DNA from 2 places in the Serratia sp. PL7 genome. Region 1 is predicted to be linked to the other one. Evidence: riboswitches for the same ligand, from Rfam matches in the RefSeq annotation. Region 1 holds a riboswitch; the other holds the start of a gene.
The links. Region 1 has a riboswitch for thiamine pyrophosphate ahead of thiC (phosphomethylpyrimidine synthase ThiC). Riboswitches for the same ligand answer to the same signal wherever they lie in the genome.
Positions count from the first base shown of each region.

Region 2: another riboswitch for thiamine pyrophosphate. It lies ahead of thiM (hydroxyethylthiazole kinase); the one in region 1 lies ahead of thiC (phosphomethylpyrimidine synthase ThiC).

Region 1 is NZ_CAMFLB010000037.1:4,370-11,667, forward strand. Features, by position in the region: gene N6G83_RS50170 (YjaG family protein) at 91-681, opposite strand; gene nfi (deoxyribonuclease V) at 733-1,416, opposite strand; gene hemE (uroporphyrinogen decarboxylase) at 1,433-2,497, opposite strand; gene nudC (NAD(+) diphosphatase) at 2,535-3,302, opposite strand; gene rsd (sigma D regulator) at 3,404-3,919, shown strand; TPP riboswitch at 4,024-4,146, shown strand; gene thiC (phosphomethylpyrimidine synthase ThiC) at 4,264-6,207, shown strand; gene thiE (thiamine phosphate synthase) at 6,200-6,853, shown strand; gene N6G83_RS50205 (HesA/MoeB/ThiF family protein) at 6,843-7,298, shown strand, end outside.
Region 2 is NZ_CAMFLB010000007.1:126,655-133,952, forward strand. Features, by position in the region: gene srlD (sorbitol-6-phosphate dehydrogenase) at 1-645, shown strand, start outside; gene gutM (transcriptional regulator GutM) at 926-1,282, shown strand; gene N6G83_RS26685 (DNA-binding transcriptional repressor) at 1,366-2,142, shown strand; gene gutQ (arabinose-5-phosphate isomerase GutQ) at 2,135-3,106, shown strand; gene N6G83_RS26695 (inhibitor of vertebrate lysozyme family protein) at 3,189-3,647, opposite strand; gene N6G83_RS26700 (hypothetical protein) at 3,667-3,966, opposite strand; gene thiD (bifunctional hydroxymethylpyrimidine kinase/phosphomethylpyrimidine kinase) at 3,953-4,753, opposite strand; gene thiM (hydroxyethylthiazole kinase) at 4,750-5,544, opposite strand; TPP riboswitch at 5,581-5,672, opposite strand; gene rluF (23S rRNA pseudouridine(2604) synthase RluF) at 5,784-6,533, shown strand; gene N6G83_RS26720 (phosphoethanolamine transferase) at 6,910-7,298, shown strand, end outside.

The sequences.
Region 1 (7,298 bases):
TTTTTTCGCCCCCCAAATGTAGACCAGACAGGGTGCGGATGTGAAGCCTTAAGGCACGACAAATCAGACGTTAAATCACGTTTTCTTGCCTTATTGCGTTAAATTTATCCCAATGTTACTCACCGCGGCCTCTCGCAGGTCAGATCGTAACCCTTTGATCAGATCCAGATCACGCTCTTCGCAGGCGGCCAACAGGCGGAAAATCTCCCATTGAATGTCCCATTCTTCCTCAACGGCAGGCAGAATTTTCAACTCTTCGTCGGTCATTTCTTTGCCAGCCTGGGTCATTTCCAACATCGCCACGGTGCGAATTGAGGTTTCGCTGATGGCAATGGCGTGCTCCAACGTCTCTCCGCTGAGGCGCGAATGGATCAATTCCCCTAATGCAATGCAGGCATCAATCGCTGGGTAAACGCCGTAAAGATCGTAATCTTCTGCCGACGGGATCGCCTCTTCCAACTTTTCCAGTTGGCTGTCAAAGTTGACCTTGGCGTCTTTCACCACCAGCGTTTCCCAGACCAAGTCCAGGATACGGCGATAAACAGCCGGGTCGCCAAACTCCGTCTGCAGGCAGAACATCTGGTAATTCGGGTACATACGCTCGCACAGGCAGGCCATAAAGGTCAAATGCTGCCAGCTTTCCAGCTTTTCCAAGCGTAAATGAATCGGGTTACGTAGCATTGTCTACTCTCTTACTCATTATCTGCCGCGCAGTGTACCCGAAATCGCTCATTACGACACCTCTGGATGCTGCTGTAACCAGCGTACAAAGGCCGGGCGGCGTGAGGCAATGGCATCGGCCCACCGCGTGGGCTCCGGCAAACGGTAGCCTGCCATGCAGCGTTGCACCCAAGCCAAGGCGCTGTTGGTGCTCACGCGATGGCCCGTGGCGATAAATAACGGATTACAGCGCTCTTTGCTGCGCCATACCCATCCCAACTGTTCACCCTTGTCCTCCAGCGCGGCCAGCGAGCCAACGGTAGCGTCCAGCGGGGAAAATTTACCACATAAACGCTTCTTGGCCACGCCAATGGTCGGCACGTTGACCAACAGGCCAAAGTGGCTGGCAACCCCCAGGCGTCTTGGATGGGAAATACCGTGGCCATCGACAAAGATCAGGTCGGGTTTCTGTTGCAGTTGCTCCCAGGCGGCGATCAGCGCAGGGTACTCGCGAAACGAGAGAAATCCGGGGATATAAGGCATGGTGGTGCTGATACGAGCGATTTGATACTCCACCAGCTCGAGTGAAGGATAGCGCAGGATAGCAATGGCGGCGCGTGTTACCGCACCCTCTTGTTCAAAACCGACGTCCGCACCGGCGATAAACGCCGGTGGGTCTTGCAGAAAATCATCGTGACGAATGACTTCCCCGGCGCGCCTTAGCTGTTCGGCGCGCAGAGCCTGAGTATCGATCACAGCGTCTCCTTGCGGTTTAGCGGTGGTATTTGGCCGACAGCGCATGCACCGCTTCAACGAAGGCCCCGGCGTGTTCCGGTGGCACATCTTGATGAATACCGTGGCCAAGGTTGAAGACATGACCTTCGCCCTGGCCAAAACCGGCCAGAATGGTTTCCACTTCCTGGGCGATGCGTTCCGGTGCGGCATACAGCATGGAAGGATCCATATTCCCCTGTAGCGCGACTTTATCGCCCACACGGCGGCGCGCGTCGGCAATATCGGTGGTCCAATCCAGGCCCAGCGCATCGCAACCCGTGGCCGCCATCGCTTCCAGCCACTGGCCGCCGCCTTTGGTGAACAGCGTCACCGGCACCCGGCGTCCGTCATTTTCACGCAGCAGGCCATCGACAATTTTATGCATATAGTGCAGTGAGAATTCGCAATAATCACGCCCCGTCAGCACGCCGCCCCAGGTGTCGAACACCATTACGGACTGCGCCCCGGCCTTGATCTGGGCATTGAGATACAGGATCACGCTGTCCGCCAGTTTATCCAGCAGCAAATGCAGCGTCTGCGGCTCGGCATACATCATTTTCTTCAGCTTGGTGAATGCCTTGCTGCTGCCGCCTTCAACCATATAGGTCGCCAACGTCCATGGGCTGCCGGAGAAACCGATCAGCGGCACTTCACCCTTCAATTCACGACGGATGGTGCGCACCGCGTTCATGACATAGCCCAGTTCATCTTCCGGATCGAATGCAGGCAGCTTCTCTACATCGGCACGGCAGGTGATTGGCGAAGAAAAACGCGGACCTTCCCCGGTTTCGAAATAGAGCCCAAGCCCCATGGCATCGGGAATGGTGAGAATGTCGGAGAACAGGATGGCGGCGTCCAGCGCATAACGACGCAGGGGCTGTAATGTCACCTCGCAGGCCAGTTCGGCATTTTTGCACAGCGACATGAAATCCCCGGCCTGAGCACGGGTGGCTTTGTACTCTGGCAAATAACGACCGGCCTGGCGCATCATCCATACAGGGGTGAGATCCACCGGCTGGCGCAGTAGCGCACGCAGGTAGCGATCGTTCTTCAACTCATTCATTTCTTGGGCTCCCTTGATTATCTGCCGCCATTGTACATTATTCTGCCCGACACAGCGCCACGGTGTCCTCGATCAGGCGGCGCGCCACGGTACCAGGCGGTGGCAGCAGCGGCAGTTGGTCATAGCGATACCAGCCCGCATTGAGCAACTCTTTCGGATCGTGGAGCAGTTCGCCGCTCTGATACTCGGCCATAAACGCCATCATCAGCGAATGAGGGAACGGCCAGGGTTGCGAGGTCACATAGCGCAGGTTGGTAATGGCAATATTGCTCTCCTCCATCACCTCGCGCGCCACGGCCTGCTCCAGGGTTTCCCCCACCTCGACAAACCCCGCCAGCACGGTATGGATGCCACCACGGTGGCGCACATGCTGTGCCAGCAGGATCTCATCATTGCGGCGGATGGCGACAATCACGCAAGGGGCAATCTGCGGGTAATAACGTTCGCGACAGTTATCACAAAGACAGGCGCTTTCGGTTCGGCTAAGGTGCATCTCATGACCGCAGTAGCCACAGAACCGGTGCGAGCGGTAAAAGTCGGCCAGCTGTACGCCGCGCCCGGCCAGTTGGAACAGGCCACGATCGAGACTGAGCAGTTGCCGCACCGATCCCATCTCTTTCGGCATCGGTTGGCGCACCAGCCAGACCGGTGCTCCCTCCCATTCGCCAATCTGACGAGCCGGTCGGCCTTGCAAGGAAAATAATGCGGCAGAACCAAACGGCAATTCACCGTTTGGTAACCAAATTTTGCTTTCATGGCTGACGATCCACCAGCCATTTTCGTTACCCGTTAATGCAAGTTCCATATGTTGTTGCACAACCTCTGCTTCACTGGCAATCTAGGAATGCTCTTTGTTACATTTTATTAACTTACCACTTTTTCTTTCTCTTACACACGGAGTCAATCATGCTAAACCGATTGGAAAGCCTGACTCAGCGCGTTGGTGGCAGTAATGAATTAGTCGATCAATGGTTACAGGCCCGCAAACAGCTGCTGGTAGCCTATTGCAGTCTAGTCGGCATTAAACCCAACAAAGAAAAGCATACGCCGCTCAATGAAAAAGCGCTGGAGAACTTTTGCCAGAATCTGGTGGATTATCTCTCTGCCGGGCATTTTCACATTTATGACAAAATTATCAAACAAGTGGAAGGCTCTGCCAGCCCCAAGATGGCGCTAGCCACCAAGTTCTACCCAAAATTACAGGGCAATACTGAAATCGTGATGGCGTTCCATGACCGCTACACCGAAGTCGTTATCGATCAGGACGTGTGTGAAGAACTCAATCAGGCACTGTCAGATATCGGCGAAGCCCTGGCGTCACGTTTCGCTTTGGAAGATCAGTTGATCCAGCTGGCGACAGAAACCTGGCAGCAGGGCCAACCGGGCACCACGAATACTGAATCTATGTCTCATCCAGCCTAATTATCCCCCTATAGATTTCAAGTCGTAGCCAGGCGGTCAACAACGCTACGGCTTGAAAGATGACGGGGGAGGGCTTGTGGTTTTTGTTGACCCTCTTATACTGAGGGCTCTTGTCGGAGTGCCTAGCGCTGATTTTTCATCAAATTAGCCAGGCTGAGACCGTTAATTCGGGATCCGCGGAACCTGATCGGGTTAATACCCGCGAAGGGAACAAGAGTAATCTATCGCCATAGGCAAGATGCTCCCACCAGGGGCTGTGCCTGCCTTACCGGCTACCATCATTACTCCCTCCGAGCTCCAGACAAGCAATTTTCCACACATCACTACACTGATAGGAATTTGCTATGTCTACCGTGAACCAACCTCGTGCCCGTAAACAACAGCGTGACCAGGCGCAAGATTTTATCGACTCTCTGCAAGGCGTTACCTTCCCCAACTCACAGCGGATCTATCTCGCTGGCTCGCGCAGCGATATCCAGGTACCGATGCGTGAGATCCAGCTCAGCCCGACGCTGATCGGCGGCAACAAAGATCAGCCCCAATATGAACAGAACGAACCCATTCCGGTGTATGACACCGCAGGGCCATATGGTGATCCGCAGGCGGTGCTCGACGTACATCGTGGCTTGGCAAAAGTACGAGCGAGCTGGATCGCCGAACGTGCCGATACCGAAGCGTTAAGCGGCGTCAGTTCCGGCTTCACACAGCAACGACTGGCCGATGTTGGGTTAGACCATCTGCGCTTTGAGCACCTGCCGCTGCCCCGCAAAGCCTTGCCGGGTAAATGTGTTACGCAGTTGCATTACGCTCGCGCCGGTATTGTCACCCCAGAGATGGAATTTATCGCCATTCGCGAAAATATGGGCCGTGAGCGCATTCATGGTGAAGTGCTGCGCCACCAGCATCCTGGCCAGAGCTGGGGCGCAAATCTACCGGAAAACATCACGCCGGAATTTGTGCGCCAGGAAGTGGCCGCTGGCCGCGCCATCATCCCCGCCAACATCAACCACCCGGAATCCGAGCCGATGATTATTGGCCGTAATTTCCTGGTGAAGGTAAACGCCAATATCGGCAACTCGGCGGTCACCTCTTCGATTGAAGAGGAAGTCGAGAAGTTGGTGTGGTCAACCCGCTGGGGCGCTGACACCGTGATGGATCTCTCCACGGGCCGTTATATCCATGAAACCCGCGAATGGATCCTGCGCAACAGCCCGGTGCCGATTGGTACAGTGCCGATCTATCAGGCGCTGGAAAAAGTGAACGGCGTGGCGGAGAACCTGACCTGGGAAATGTTCCGCGATACCCTGCTGGAACAGGCTGAGCAAGGCGTCGATTACTTCACCATTCACGCCGGGGTGTTGCTGCGCTATGTGCCGATGACCGCCAAACGCCTGACCGGCATTGTCTCCCGTGGCGGCTCGATCATGGCGAAGTGGTGCCTGTCGCATCATCAGGAAAACTTCCTCTATCAGCACTTCCGCGAGATCTGCGAAATTTGCGCCGCTTACGATGTCTCGCTGTCACTCGGCGACGGCCTGCGCCCGGGTTCGATCCAGGATGCCAATGACGAAGCGCAATTCGCTGAGCTGCATACGCTGGGTGAACTGACCAAGGTTGCCTGGGAATATGACGTGCAGGTGATGATCGAAGGCCCTGGCCACGTGCCGATGCAGATGATCCGCCGCAACATGACCGAGGAGCTGGAACATTGCCATGAAGCGCCGTTCTACACGCTGGGGCCATTGACCACCGATATCGCTCCGGGTTACGACCATTTCACCTCAGGGATCGGCGCGGCGATGATCGGCTGGTTCGGCTGCGCGATGCTTTGCTACGTGACGCCGAAAGAGCATCTGGGGCTGCCTAACAAAGAAGACGTGAAGCAGGGGCTGATCACCTACAAGATCGCCGCTCACGCCGCCGACTTGGCAAAAGGCCATCCGGGCGCACAGATCCGCGATAACGCCATGTCCAAGGCGCGCTTTGAATTCCGTTGGGAAGATCAGTTCAACCTGGCGCTGGATCCACAAACCGCCCGCGCCTATCACGACGAAACGCTGCCGCAAGAATCCGGCAAGATCGCCCACTTCTGCTCCATGTGTGGGCCGAAGTTCTGCTCGATGAAGATTTCCCAGGAAGTGCGTGACTATGCCGCCGCACAAGAGGCTGCCAAACCGATCGAAGTGCAACTGACCGGGATGGAGAAAATGTCGGCTGAATTCCGCTCACGCGGCAGCGAGCTGTACCACAGTGCGGCCAATTTGCAGGAGGAGATAAATAATGACTAACCTCACCTCTCCCTTCCCTGCAACACCGCACAAGCTGGGTTTATACCCGGTCGTCGACAGTGTTGAATGGATCGCCCGCCTGCTGGAGGCAGGCGTTACCACTATCCAACTACGCATCAAAGATCTGCCAGACGAGCAAGTGGAGGCCGATATTGCCGCCGCTATTGCCCTTGGCAAGCGCTATCAGGCCCGGCTGTTTATCAATGATTATTGGCGGCTGGCGATCAAACATGGGGCCTATGGCGTACACCTGGGCCAGGAGGATTTAGACACCACCGATCTGGCGGCCATCCATCGGGCAGGACTGCGTTTGGGCGTTTCCACCCATGACGATGCCGAGCTGGCCCGGGCGATCGCCGTCAAACCTTCCTATATCGCACTGGGGCATATCTTCCCAACGCAAACCAAGGAGATGCCCTCTGAGCCGCAAGGCTTGGCCGAGTTGCAACGCCACGTCGCCGGATTACAGCAGTATCCAACAGTAGCCATTGGCGGGATCAGCATCGAGCGCGTCCCCGCCGTGCTGGCCTGCGGCGTTGGCAGCGTGGCCGTGGTCAGCGCCATCACCCAGGCATCAGACTGGCGCGCCGCTACGGCAACGCTGCTGCAACTGATTGAAGGCAGGGAGTCATGCGATGCTCAATGACCAAGAGTTCTTGCGCTACAGCCGGCAACTGCTGCTGGAAGACGTCGGCCCCGAGGGGCAGGAAAAGCTGACACAAGCCACGGTGCTGATCGTCGGATTAGGAGGATTAGGCTCTCCGGCAGCGCTGTATCTGGCTGCCGCTGGCGTTGGTACCTTGCTGTTGGCCGATGATGACCAGCTCCACCTCACTAATCTGCAACGGCAAATTCTGTACCGCACCGGTGATATCGGCACCAACAAGGCTCAGTTGGCAAAGCAGCATCTGCAAGCGCTGAACCCTCTGGTGGAGTCGATCGCGCTGGAGCAACGCCTGCAAGGGGCAACGCTGAGCGATGCGGTCGCCCGTGCCGATCTGGTGCTCGATTGCAGCGACAACATGGCCACCCGTCATGCGGTGAATACCGCCTGCATCCAAGCCAGCGTGCCGTTGATCAGCGGCAGCGCG
Region 2 (7,298 bases), on a different contig from region 1:
ATCAATCAGGAGTTCGGGGCCGATCGCGCCATCGGTTTCCAGGCCGATGCCACCGATGAGGCCAGCGTTATCGCGCTGGCTAGCGCGGTTGACCGGGCTTTCGGTCAGACAAACCTGTTGGTGTATAGCGCCGGGATTGCCAAAGCCGCGCCGATCACCGATTTCCCACTGGGGGACTTTGACCGCTCCTTGCAGGTGAACCTGGTGGGTTATTTCCTGTGTGCCCGCGAGTTCTCTCGCCTGATGATCCGCGACGGTATCGCCGGACGCATCATTCAAATCAACTCTAAATCCGGCAAGGTCGGCAGTAAGCATAATTCCGGCTACAGCGCCGCCAAGTTCGGTGGCGTTGGATTGACGCAGTCGCTGGCGCTCGATCTGGCCGATTACGGGATCACCGTGCACTCCCTGATGCTCGGTAACCTGTTGAAGTCGCCGATGTTCCAGTCGCTATTGCCGCAATATGCGCAGAAGCTGGGGATCAAGCCTGAAGAGGTCGAGAAGTATTATACCGATAAGGTTCCGCTGAAACGCGGCTGTGACTACCAGGACGTGCTGAACACGCTGCTGTTTTATGCCAGCGATAAAGCCTCTTACTGCACCGGCCAGTCGATCAACATTACCGGTGGCCAGGTGATGTTCTGATATTAATCGGTTAGGGGCCAGAGGAAAAACACCTAGCAGCCCCTCACCCCTACCCTCTCCCAATGCATAGACCGTGCTCCTCATGCACACCTGTTTTAGGGAGAGGGAGCCAGTTCGGTGTCGCGGTAAGGTGCTGGAGATCATCTGTGGCATAGGCTCAATGGCTAGGTACGAAAGTTAATTCGTGGCACGTACAGTCCCCTCTCCCTGTGGGAGAGGGCTAGGGTGAGGGGACGATCACCGGACTCTCACCTTTATTTTCACACAGGAGAACAACCGTATGACCAGCGCACTAGTTACCTTCGCCGTTATCGCCTGGCTGATGCAAATCGCCCTGGGTTGGTGGCAGCTCCAGCGCTTTAACCGCGCGTTCGAGAGCCTATGCCAGTTGGGCACCGTAGGCGTTGGCCGTTCTGGGGGCAGGTTCAAACCTCGCGTGGTATTGGCGCTGGCGTTTGATGCCCAACAACGAGTCTGTGGCAGCATGCTGATGCGTGGCCTGACCATCTTCGCCCAGCCGAAACAACTCACGCAGTTACATGGCATGCACCAACAACAACTCTGCCCAGATGTGATCTTCCCTGAGGATCGGGCATGCCAAACTGCACTATCGTTAGCGATCGCACCGAAATCATGATATTTTCACATTAAAAGACATTACCTTTCATAGTGAACTATATCACCGAGAGGAATGGTCAACTCTTGTGAACAGGGATCTCTATGAAACCAAAGCAGCGGCAAGCCGCTATCCTCGAATACTTGCAGCGGCATGGCAAAACGGCAGTGGATGCCCTGGCAGAGCATTTTTCCACGACCGGCACCACCATCCGTAAAGATCTCACCTTGCTGGAAGAAGAAGGCGAGGTGATCCGCACCTATGGCGGCGTGGTGCTTAGCCGTGACGATGGCGATCAGCCCATCGATCGTAAAACCCATATCAACACCGAAAAGAAACGCCAGATCGCCTATGCGGCCATCAAGCTGATCGACGATGGCGATTCACTGATCTTTGACGCGGGCAGCACGGTATTGCAGATGGTGCCGCATCTGGCGCAGTTCAATAACATCACCGTGATGACCAACAGCCTGACTATCGTTAACGCGCTGGTGGAACTGGATAACGATCAAACCATCCTGATGCCCGGCGGCACCTACCGGAAAAAATCTGCCTCCTTTCATGGCAGCCTGGCGGAATCGGCATTTCAGCAGTTCAGCTTCGACAAGCTGTTTATTGGGGCCGACGGTGTCGACCTCAATGCGGGTGTCACCACCTTTAATGAGGTGCATAATGTCAGCAAGGCGATGTGTGAAGCCGCCAGCCGCATTGTATTGCTGGTCGATTCCTCGAAGTTTGGCCGCAAAAGCCCTAACGTGGTGTGCGATCTGAGCGTCGTGGATACTTTGATCACCGATAACGGCATCAACCCGGATTACCTGGCTGCGCTACAGGCCAAAGGTATCAATATCATTCTGGTAGGAGACCCACTTGATGAGTAATGCCACTGCCCTGCTCAACTTTGCCCGTGAAACGCTGGAAATTGAGCTGACCGAAGCGCAGCGCCTGCTGACACGCCTGGATGACAACTTTGTCCAAGCCTGTGAACTGCTGCTCAACTGCCGTGGCAAGGCGGTGATTTCCGGTATTGGTAAATCCGGCCATATCGGCAAGAAGATTGCCGCTTCATTGGCCAGCACCGGCACCCCGTCGTTTTTCGTCCATCCGGCGGAAGCCTTGCATGGCGATTTGGGGATGATCGGCGCCGAGGATGTGGTGATCTTCATCTCCTATTCCGGCCGCGCCAAAGAGCTGGATCTGATCCTGCCGCTGCTGGCAGAGAGCAAGATCCCAGTCATTGCCATGACCGGTGGCAAAGAGTCGCCACTGGCGCTGGGTGCTGCCTGTACGTTGGACATCAGCGTTGAACGTGAAGCCTGCCCGATGGGCCTGGCACCAACCTCCAGCGGAGTGACTACGCTGATGATGGGGGATGCATTAGCGATGGCCCTGATGCGCCAGCGTGGTTTTAATGCAGAAGACTTTGCCCGCTCCCATCCAGGTGGCAGCCTGGGTGCTCGCCTGCTAAATCGCGTCCATCATTTGATGCGTACTGGCGATCGCCTGCCGATGGTGCAAGAAAGCGCCAACGTGATGGAAGCCATGCTGGAGTTGAGCCGTACCGGACTAGGCTTGGTAGCCGTATGTGATGCACAGCAAAAAGTGGTGGGCGTGTTTACCGACGGTGACCTGCGCCGCTGGTTGGTGAAGGGTAATAGCCTCAATGATAGCCTCAGCCCGGCGATCACTCGCCCCGGCTACCGCTTGCCAGAACAGTGGCGTGCCGGGGAAGCCCTGGAAGCGCTGCACGAACAGCACATCAGCGCCGCTCCGGTGGTAGATATCGATGGTGTACTGGTAGGGGCAATCAACCTGCACGACCTGCATCAGGCCGGGATCGGCTGATAGTAGCAAACCTCTCAAGCAGGGGCGTAGCATGCTACGCCCGCTTAACGGCCTTGGCGCGTAGCTTTGCCCCTCAGCAGCGTTACTTCCAGTCTGGATTACCCTCAAACTGTTTCTTCAGCAACGCTTTCATCTGATCATCCGGTTTACCCAACCATTGATATTTGGCGTATTTCTTCGGATGGTCAATGGCCTGCGGCTTATTGGGCACTTCAATCCGCACGCCCCAAGCCTGGGACTTGTCTGCTTTAAAAGCCACAATCATAAAGTTATTGGCGCAGTCATGCGGCTTGCAGATGTTACCGATCTGGTAGCTTTGCCCTTGCCAGGTGACGGTTTCGGCTGGTGTGGAAGTGCCGATCCCTTTGCGCGCCCAACCCGGTAACTGTGCCTGGCCCTTCACCATATTTTTCCAACTGGTTTGGTAGCCCGGCTGCTGGATCAGATCTGAAGCAGTGATAATCTGTTCGGCAAAACTGCCGGTGCTAAATCCAAGCAGGGCCGCAACCAGGGCTCCCAGCAACCTCTTTTTTCCTATCATGGTCTTCTCCCTCGGTAAATCAAAAGCGTAGCTCCAAGTAGCTCAGACCACAATTAAACGGGAAAGTTGGCCCAGCGTTTTTCGTCAGACAACCTGCCAGTACCCTTTTTTGGTTGCCCCAACCCTGATTAACCGCTTTCCTTCCAGGAAGCGGTGGTAAATTTTCTTCCGACATTTCTTCCGACATTTCTTCCGACATTTCTTCCGACATTTCTTCCGACATTGTGGCAAGGCGTCCCCGCTTGTCACCAATACCTTCGATTAATGTCACCACCCGTTTAGCCAGCTTAAACTCAATCTCTGGCTCACCACCAAGCATGGAAATGATGCACCGGCCCAATACCCTGCCCCACCTCCAGGCTATCGGCCTGCTGTAAAGCCAGTTGCAGGTAGTTTTTTGCCGCTGCCACGGTATCGGCCCAGCTCTGGTGGCGCGGACGCAGGGCAGCCAGTGCCGCAGATAGGGTGCAACCGGTGCCGTGCGTGTGCCTGGTCGCTATGCGCGGCGCACTAAAGCGCTGCTCAAAGCCAGGAGCAAATAGCCAATCTGGGCTTTCCTCTTCACTTAGATGCCCCCCCTTCATCAACACCGCCTGACAGCCCATCGCCAACAATGCCTGGCCCTGCTCACGCATTTGCGCTTCGTTTTGTGCCGGAGCACAGGCCAGCAAAGCAGCGGCCTCAGGCAAGTTAGGCGTGATAATGGAAACCAATGGCATTAGCTCACGGCGGATGGATTCCACCGCATCCGGTGCCAGCAGCGGGTCACCACTTTTAGCCAGCATCACCGTATCCAGCACCACATAAGGCAGCTTGTAATGGCGTAGGCGCTCGGCCACTGCCCGCACGATATCGGCATTAGCCAACATGCCGATTTTAGCGCTATCGATACGCACATCGCTGAGTACCGAATCCAACTGGGCGGCCACAAATGCCGGTTCGATATGATATACCGACTGCACGCCACGGGTATTCTGCGCCACCAGCGCGGTGATCACGCTGGTGCCATAGGCCCCCAACGCGGAGAAGGCTTTCAGATCGGCCTGAATACCGGCTCCGCCGCTAGGATCGGTGCCAGCGATGGTGAGTGCGTTAATTCGTTTCATAGCAGATCCTCCATCCGCAGTTGGTAGAGGGCATCCAGAAAGGCGGCAGTAAAGCTGCCAGGGCCAGAACACTGCGCCGTGGCCCTTTCACCACATAGCGCCATCACGCGGCAAGCGGTGGCAACGTTATCCAGCCGATCGCCCGGCAAACTGCAAAATGCTGCTGCAACCGCTGAAAGCGCACAGCCAGTCCCCACCACGCGCGTCATTAATACATCACCACCCGTAACGGCCCAGTCTCGCTCGCCATCGGTGATGTAATCTGTCTCACCGGTGACGGCCACAATAGCCCCGCAATTACGCGCCAATACCTGTGCTGCGGGTAATGCCACCAGCGAGTCATCCTGGCTATCTACGCCACGGGCGCTGGTCTGCAGGCCGCTCAATGCAATGATTTCCGACGCGTTGCCACGGATCGCCACAGGCCGCAGGGTGAGCAAACGGCGGGCGAAGGTAGCGCGATATTCCAATCCCCCAACGGCAACCGGATCCAGTAACCAGGGTTTTTCAGCACAATTGGCAGCCTCTATGGCGGCTAGCATTGATTCTGCTCGCGATGCATGCAGGGTGCCGATATTGATCAACAGCGCATCGGCCACGCGACTGAACTGCGCGGCCTCTTCCGGTTCCACCACCATCGCGGGAGAAGCACCAAGCGCCAGCAGCACATTGGCCGTCAGCTCTTGCACCACTTCGTTGGTCAGGCAGTGGATCAACGGAGGTTGGCGTTTAAATTGGTTAAAACAGGCCGCGGCACGGGTGCCGGGTAACACATCAGGTCGAGTAAACATAATGCTCCCAACCGGCGTTCAAGAAGGCGGGTACCGGCTGAGATACCGCGACATCCCTACGCTGGCATAATCCAGATCAGGTAATACGGGTAATTTCTCAGCCCCTAAGGGCACCCCGAGTCGACGTTTGCCATTATTAGCGCTGCCGCCAGTGAGGTCAATCACGCGATAGCGTCAAAAAATAAAAAGAGACTCCGTCCCCCCCAGGTAATGTATAGTTCGCGTTTGACGGGGAAACCATGCTAACTCACTCATCTATCCGCCTTAACAAATACATTAGCGACAGCGGCATTTGTTCTCGTCGCACGGCCGATCTCCACATCAAGGAGGGCCACGTTTTCATCAACGGCCGGTTAGCCGCCTTGGGCGATCAGGTATTGGTCGGGGATATGGTGAAAGTTAACGGCCAGCCGATCGAACCGCGTAGTGCGGACGATTTGGTGCTTATCGCACTGAATAAGCCTGTTGGCATCATCACCAGCATGGGGAAGCACGTGCGGGATAACATCGGTGATTTCGTTAATCACAGCAGACGCGTCTTTCCTATCGGACGCCTGGATAAAGACTCCCAGGGGCTGATTTTCCTGACCAATGACGGCGAGTTGGTCAATAAGATCCTTCGTGCTGGCAATAATCATCAAAAAGAGTATCTGGTCACCGTCAACAAACCGGTGACCGATGAGTTTATTCAGGGCATGAGCGCAGGCGTCCCCATCCTGGGCACGGTGACTCAAAAATGCCTAGTGGAGAAAGAAGCTCCGCAGGTGTTTCGCATCACCCTGGTGCAAGGGCTTAACCGCCAAATCCGCCGCATGTGCAAATATTTTGGTTATGAAGTCACCAAGCTTGAGCGCGCACGTATTATGAACATCGTTCTGAAAGGGTTGCCGCTGGGCGAATGGCGGGATTTCACCACAGAGGAACGGCGCGAGCTATTTAAACTGGTTGAACACTCCTCATCCGAGGATATTTCCTCCCCGCTTCAATAACGCCAGATTTAAGCGACAGTAGCAATATAGCTCCTCGGACCATACTGATTAACCTGATACAAAATGCTCTGGATGCCCCTAAAAAGGGGGCGTACTGATAACGATCCGTTCACATAAAGGGGGCTGCAATTTTCTTGAATATCCGCACCGTTCCACTTTACTTCTCTTTCCGCTCGAAATTGCAATCAACCTCTCAAAACAGCCCGTAATTATCAGTTGATCTTGTTTTCATTCGGCTCTATCTTCTCGCATCCGGGTACATGAAGCGGCTCGCTGGATGCGGTCTATCCCTCCTCCCCCTTTCCGTCTACCACACGGATTTATGACTCTTCTCTTGTCAGAGTTACCACACAGCATTTGATAACTTTCGGTAAACATGAACTCAACGGTTAAAGATACCCTGGCAGCACGTGACGTCACCCTAACCCCGTGGACAGGCTTTTATTTCCTGCTGTCGCTGCTGATCAACTTCGCCCTCGGCTATCCATTTAGTCTGCTGTATGCCGTGGCGTTCGGCTGTGTGTTACTGCTGCTGTGGCGTCTCAGCCCACGCTTGCAAAAGAGTGTGATCGGGCTGTGTAGCCTCATCGCTGCCATGTATTTCCCGTTTGCTCAGGCCTATGGCTCGCCCAATTTTAATACCCTGCTGGCGTTACACTCGACCTCGGTGGAAGAGTCCAGCGAGATATTGACCATCTTCCCGTGGTACAGCTATCTGGTGTCGCTGTTTATTCTGGCTCTGGGCATTATCGCGTTGCGCCGTAA